DNA from 3 places in the Enterobacter cloacae complex sp. HYC074_NIDB genome. Region 1 is predicted to be linked to each of the others. Evidence: predicted binding sites of a transcription regulator. Region 1 holds the regulator's gene; each other region holds the start of a gene.

Evidence for each region. Region 1 encodes LexA, which represses DNA repair genes until DNA is damaged. Its sites were predicted from a motif close to TNCTGTATGTACATACAGNA; they were not measured.
Region 2: the regulator LexA is predicted to act here: its motif matches at 1,111-1,130, upstream of metR (HTH-type transcriptional regulator MetR).
Region 3: the regulator LexA is predicted to act here: its motif matches at 1,321-1,340, upstream of rmuC (DNA recombination protein RmuC).

The regions. Positions count from the first base shown of each region.
Region 1 is NZ_CP114214.1:393,552-395,822, forward strand. It holds gene plsB (glycerol-3-phosphate 1-O-acyltransferase PlsB) at 1-169, opposite strand, end outside; gene O1724_RS01910 (diacylglycerol kinase) at 324-692, shown strand; gene lexA (transcriptional repressor LexA) at 801-1,409, shown strand; gene dinF (MATE family efflux transporter DinF) at 1,473-2,271, shown strand, end outside.
Region 2 is NZ_CP114214.1:282,000-284,270, forward strand. It holds gene O1724_RS01405 (carboxylate/amino acid/amine transporter) at 1-238, shown strand, start outside; gene metR (HTH-type transcriptional regulator MetR) at 126-1,079, opposite strand; gene metE (5-methyltetrahydropteroyltriglutamate--homocysteine S-methyltransferase) at 1,196-2,271, shown strand, end outside.
Region 3 is NZ_CP114214.1:286,088-288,358, forward strand. It holds gene O1724_RS01420 (dienelactone hydrolase family protein) at 1-223, opposite strand, end outside; gene udp (uridine phosphorylase) at 483-1,244, shown strand; gene rmuC (DNA recombination protein RmuC) at 1,384-2,271, shown strand, end outside.

The DNA of each region.
Region 1 (2,271 bases):
GAAGCGTCAGCAGGTCTGCCTTCGAGTTATAAGGCAAAACGTACATAATAGGGCGCGACGTATCGAGCCCTAATTCCAGCGCAGGTTCTGCTGGGATAGACTTACTTTTTACCAGGACGCTTAATGGTAAATTAAGTAATTTGTAGTAAATTCGTGGCCAGCCGGACATAAACGATGTAAAGCCTCTGGTTAATAATGCAATTGCGGCGCAAGGATAACAGAAAGCGCGCAAAATTTCTGTTGTTACCCGTCATACTTCAGGTTGCAGCAAAACGCGCTGCGGCTTTAGTTACAGACGCTATTTATCATAAAAGGTTCTTTTAATGGCCAATAATACCACTGGGTTAACTCGAATCATTAAAGCTGCCGGTTATTCATGGAAAGGTTTCCGCGCTGCATGGGTTAATGAAGCCGCTTTCCGCCAGGAGGCGGTTGCTGCAATCGTTGCCGTTGTCATCGCCTGCTTCCTTGATGTTGATGCTATCACCCGCGTACTGCTCATCGGATCTGTCTTTCTGGTGATGATAGTGGAAATTCTTAATAGCGCTATTGAGGCCGTTGTTGACCGAATCGGGTCGGAATTCCATGAATTGTCTGGCCGGGCGAAAGACATGGGTTCCGCTGCCGTACTGCTGGCGATTATCACTGCGGCGATCACCTGGGTCACGCTGCTTTGGTCGCATTTCCGATGAGCCTCGAGGAATAATTAAGTCCCTGGTTTTTTGTGCAGTTTTTGGTTCCAAAATCGCCTTTGACTGTATATACTCACAGCATAACTGTATATACACCCAGGGGGCGGTATGAAAGCGTTAACGACCAGGCAGCAAGAGGTGTTTGATCTCATTCGGGATCATATCGGCCAGACGGGTATGCCACCCACGCGTGCAGAAATTGCGCAGCGTCTGGGCTTCCGTTCTCCTAATGCTGCCGAAGAGCACCTTAAAGCGCTGGCGCGTAAGGGCGTGATTGAGATTGTTTCCGGCGCCTCACGCGGTATTCGTCTGCTGGTGGAAGAAGAGAGCGGTATTCCGCTGGTGGGTCGCGTAGCGGCAGGTGAACCTCTGCTGGCGCAGCAGCACATCGAAGGGCACTATCAGGTTGATCCAGGCATGTTCAAGCCGAGCGCCGATTTCCTGCTGCGCGTTAGCGGAATGTCCATGAAAGATATCGGTATTCTGGATGGCGATCTGCTGGCGGTACACAAAACGCAGGACGTGCGTAACGGGCAAGTCGTGGTGGCGCGCATTGATGATGAAGTGACGGTTAAGCGCCTGAAGAAACAAGGCAATACCGTGCAGCTTCTGCCTGAAAACAATGAATTCTCCCCGATTGTGGTGGATCTCCGCGAGCAGAGCTTCTCTATTGAAGGACTGGCGGTCGGCGTTATCCGCAACGGTGAATGGCTGTAATCTCTTCCTGACAGGCTGTAGTTCCTCTACAGCCTGGCCTGTTTTCTGATTCCGGTAATTTCCATGGCATTGCTAACTTCTGCCGATAAGGCGTTGTGGCGTCTTGCGCTACCGATGATTTTTTCCAATATTACCGTTCCTCTGCTTGGGCTGGTGGATACGGCGGTTATCGGGCATCTCGATTCGCCGATTTATCTCGGCGGCGTCGCGATCGGCGCAACGGCGACCAGCTTTCTCTTTATGCTGCTGCTTTTTCTGCGCATGAGTACGACGGGCCTGACGGCCCAGGCGTATGGTGCAAAAGATCCCCTGCGTCTGGCGCGTGCGCTGGTTCAGCCGCTCATTCTGGCATTCGGTGCCGGCGCGTTAATCGTTCTGTTGCGTACGCCGCTGATTGATCTTGCGCTCCATATTGTAGGCGGCAGCGATGCCGTACTGGAACAGGCCCGGCGGTTCCTCGAAATTCGCTGGCTCAGCGCGCCCGCTTCACTGGCAAACCTGGTCCTGCTGGGCTGGCTGCTGGGCGTGCAGTACGCCCGCGCGCCGGTGATCCTGCTGGTGGTGGGCAACCTGCTTAACATTATGCTCGATCTGTGGCTGGTGATGGGGCTGCACATGAACGTCCGGGGCGCGGCGCTGGCCACGGCGATTGCCGAGTACGGTACGCTGCTAATTGGTTTGGGAATGGTCTGGCGCGTACTGGCGATGCGCGGTATCACCCTGGATCTGCTGAAATCGGCCTGGCGCGGCAACATTCGTAAGCTGCTGGCGCTTAATCGCGACATCATGCTCCGTTCGCTCCTGCTGCAACTCTGCTTTGGCGCCTTAACCGTTTTTGGTGCGCGTCTTGGGCCTGAAATCG
Region 2 (2,271 bases), 110 kb from region 1:
GTGGAACTACGGCGCGACGCAGGTAGACGCCGGAACGCTGGGGATCATGAACAACGTGCACGTGCCGGCGGGGCTACTGGTGAACCTCGCCATCTGGCAGGAGCAGCCGCACTGGCCGAGTTTCCTTATTGGGGGAACGGTGATCCTGGCTTCGCTGTGGGTACATCGCCGCTGGGTCGCTCCGCGCTCCGCACAAACGGAAGATGGTCGCACGCGTGGTTCCGCGCTGAGCGAATAAACGCTTCCGTAATTGGCTGACGTTGCTCGCCATCGCGCACGGCGGCGTACAGCCGGCTCCACAGTCCTTCACCCAGGGTTTTGGTAACCACCAGACCCTGGCGTTCAACCGTCTCGACCACCCAGTGCGGCAGCGCCGCAATTCCCATTCTGGCCGCCACCATCTGAATTAACAGCAGCGTGTTATCCACGCTTTTCAGCTGTGGGCTGATGCCTGCGGGTTGCAGGAAATGGCGCCAGATATCCAGACGACTGCGCTGTACCGGGTAAATCAGCAGCGTCTCCGTTGCCAGATCTTCCGGCGTGATACGCGTTTTGGCGGCCAGCGGATGGTCCGGGGCCAGCACCAGACGCACCTCAAAATCAAACATTGGCGAATAGTGCAGACCGCTGCGTGGCAGAATATCTGAGGTCATCACCAGATCCAGCTCACCCTGCTGAAGCGACGGCTGCGGATCAAACGTGACGCCGGATTTGAAGTCCATCTCCACCTGCGGCCACTTCTGGCGGAAGTTCTCAAGCGCGGGGGTCAGCCACTGAATACAGCTGTGACACTCAATGGCGATGCGCAGGGTGGTCTGCTGCGGCTCGTTGCAGGACTGCAACGCGCTGGCAATCTGCGGCAGCACCTGGTTCGCCAGCTGAAGCAAAATTTCGCCCTGCGGCGTAAAGCGCAAAGGCTGGCTCTTACGCACAAAAAGACGAAAGCCGAGGCGTTGTTCCAGATCGCTGAACTGGTGAGAAAGGGCAGACTGAGTCTGGTGCAGCGTGGCCGCTGCCGCCGCAAGAGAACCGCAGTTCCGCAACGCTTGTAGCGTTTTCAGGTGTTTAATCTCGATCATGAAAGTCCTTCACTTCGGCATGAACATTTTGCGCTTGAGGAATATACAGTACCTGCCAATTATAGAAGTGTAAACATCTGGACGTCTAAATAACGAATTTCTACAAGGGGTATGCCATGACAATCCGCACTCACACTCTCGGTTTCCCTCGCGTTGGTCTGCGTCGCGAGCTGAAAAAAGCGCAAGAAAGCTACTGGGCGGGTAACGCCACCCGCGAAGAACTGCTGGCGGTGGGACGCGAGCTGCGCGCGCGTCACTGGGATCAGCAAAAACAGGCGGGCGTAGACCTGCTGCCGGTGGGCGATTTCGCCTGGTACGACCATGTTCTGACCACCAGCCTGCTGCTTGGCAACGTGCCGGCTCGTCATCAGAACAACGATGGATCGGTGGATATCGATACCCTGTTCCGCATCGGCCGTGGCCGCGCGCCAACGGGTGAGCCAGCGGCAGCGGCGGAAATGACCAAGTGGTTTAACACCAACTATCACTATATGGTGCCGGAGTTCGTTAAGGGCCAGCAGTTCAAACTGACCTGGACCCAGCTTCTGGATGAAGTGGACGAAGCGCTGGCGCTGGGTCACCAGGTGAAACCCGTGCTGCTGGGGCCGGTCACCTACCTGTGGCTGGGCAAAGTGAAAGGTGAGCAGTTCGACCGCCTCAGCCTGCTGAACGATATTCTGCCGGTTTATAAGCAGGTGCTGATTGAGCTGGGTAAGCGCGGTATTCAGTGGGTGCAAATCGATGAACCGGCGCTGGTGCTTGAGCTGCCGCAGGCGTGGCTGGATGCCTTCAAACCGGCGTATGACGCGCTCACGGGCCAGGTGAAGCTGCTGCTGACCACCTATTTCGAGGGCGTAACGCCTAACCTCGACACCATTACTGCGCTGCCGGTTCAGGGTCTGCACGTTGATCTCGTTCACGGCAAAGACGATGTGGCAGAGTTGCACAAGCGTCTGCCTGCGGAGTGGCTGCTCTCTGCCGGTCTGGTGAATGGTCGTAACGTCTGGCGTGCCGATCTCACCGAGAAATATGCACAAATTAAGGACATTGTCGGTAAACGTGAATTGTGGGTAGCCTCTTCCTGTTCCCTGCTGCACAGCCCGATCGACCTGAGCGTGGAGACCCGACTCGACCCTGAGGTGAAAAGCTGGTTTGCCTTTGCTCTGCAAAAGTGTGAGGAGCTGGCTCTGCT
Region 3 (2,271 bases), 110 kb from region 1:
GGCAGAGGTCGCGAATATGTTCATGAACGCCAAATATTTCCTGCACCACGATCACGATGGGCAGCGGGCCATCGGCAGATTTTGGCCGCGCGTGGTACGCTGGCATGTTCTCTCCCTGGGAGGGAATGGAGGTCTCGCCTGCGGTAATGGCTTCTTCAGGGGTTGAGACGATGGTTGAAGCGTGCGGGGCCGCAGCAGGTGCAAAACCGGTTTTTTCAGTCATGGCATTCTCCGTACCAATGAATGGATTAGCGCAAAGATAAATATAGACACCAGGTTAACAACCCACAGTGCCTTATAGCGTCTATCTTTTGTGCAGCACCCGGCGATATAACTTGTTAATGTGATGTGAATCACTATTTTATGGAAATTAACTGCAATCATTTTCATTCATGGTGAGGTGTGTCACGAAATAATGCACATTGCTTCTGTAAAGTACCGTTTTACTTCTTCTGACAAACCGACCCACAGAGGAGTCACCTATGTCTAAGTCTGATGTTTTTCATCTCGGCCTCACTAAAAACGATTTACAAGGGGCTACGCTTGCTATCGTCCCTGGCGATCCAGAGCGTGTGGAAAAGATCGCCGCGCTGATGGATAAGCCGGTTAAGCTGGCAGCGCATCGCGAATTCACCACCTGGCGCGCAGAGCTGGACGGTAAAGCGGTGATCGTGTGCTCTACCGGTATTGGTGGCCCGTCTACCTCTATCGCCGTTGAAGAGCTGGCGCAGCTGGGCATTCGTACTTTCCTGCGCATCGGCACCACAGGCGCCATTCAGCCGCACATCAACGTGGGCGACGTGCTGGTTACCACCGCATCCGTGCGGCTGGACGGGGCAAGCCTGCACTTTGCTCCGATGGAATTCCCGGCAGTGGCCGATTTCGAATGCACCACCGCGCTGGTTGAAGCCGCGAAATCCGTGGGCGCCACCACCCACGTGGGCGTAACTGCCTCTTCCGATACCTTCTACCCGGGCCAGGAGCGTTACGACACCTTCTCTGGTCGCGTGGTGAGCCGTTTCAAAGGCTCCATGGAAGAGTGGCAGTCGATGGGCGTCATGAACTACGAAATGGAATCTGCGACGCTGCTGACCATGTGCGCGAGCCAGGGTCTGCGTGCCGGTATGGTGGCGGGCGTTATCGTCAACCGTACCCAACAGGAGATCCCGAACGCTGAAACCATGAAGCAGACTGAAAGCCATGCGGTGAAAATCGTGGTTGAAGCGGCGCGCCGCCTGATCTAATTCTCTCTTCAGTGCTAAAAGGCCGACATGCTCGGCCTTTTCTTTTTGCGTAACGCCTCGCAGGAAAACCCTTTCAAACTGGACGTTCATACAGCACAATTCTATTTTGTGCGGGTTAGACGTGGATGCAGGGGGCATTGTGGATATTTCAATCCTGGTTTATGCGGTAGTTGCGCTGGTGAGCGTGGGGATTGGCTGGCTCATTTGCGGCTACCAACATGCTCAGCAGAAAGCCGATCAGCTGGCAGAGCGCGAAGAGATCGTCGCCGAACTCAGCGCGACGAAACAACAGCTTGCGCTGAGTGACCACTGGCGCGATGAGTGTGAACTGCTCAATAACGAACTGCGCAATCTGCGCGACATTAACACCTCGCTGGAGGCCGATCTCCGGGAAGTGACCACCCGCCTTGAGTCCACCCAACTGCACGCCGAAGACAAAATCCGTCAGATGATCAACAGCGAGCAGCGTCTTAGCGAGCAGTTTGAGAACCTCGCGAACCGCATTTTTGAGCACAGCAATCGCCGCGTGGATGAGCAGAACCGTCAGAGCCTGAACAGCCTGCTGACGCCCCTGCGTGAGCAGTTGGACGGCTTTCGACGTCAGGTACAGGACAGCTTTGGTCAGGAGGCCCGCGAGCGCCACACGCTGGCGCATGAAATTCGTAATCTCCAGCAGCTGAATGCGCAGATGGCGCAGGAGGCGGTTAACCTGACGCGCGCACTGAAAGGTGATAACAAAGCGCAGGGAAACTGGGGCGAAGTGGTCATGACGCGCGTGCTGGAGGCCTCTGGCCTGCGCGAAGGATACGAATACGAAACGCAGGTCAGCATTGAAAACGATGCGCGCTCGCGGATGCAGCCGGATGTCATTGTTCGTCTGCCACAGGGCAAAGATGTGGTTATCGACGCCAAAATGACGCTGGTGGCCTATGAGCGCTACTTCAACGCGGAAGATGACTACACCCGCGAAACAGCGTTGCAGGAGCACATCGCCTCCGTGCGTAACCATATCCGTCTGCTGGGCAGA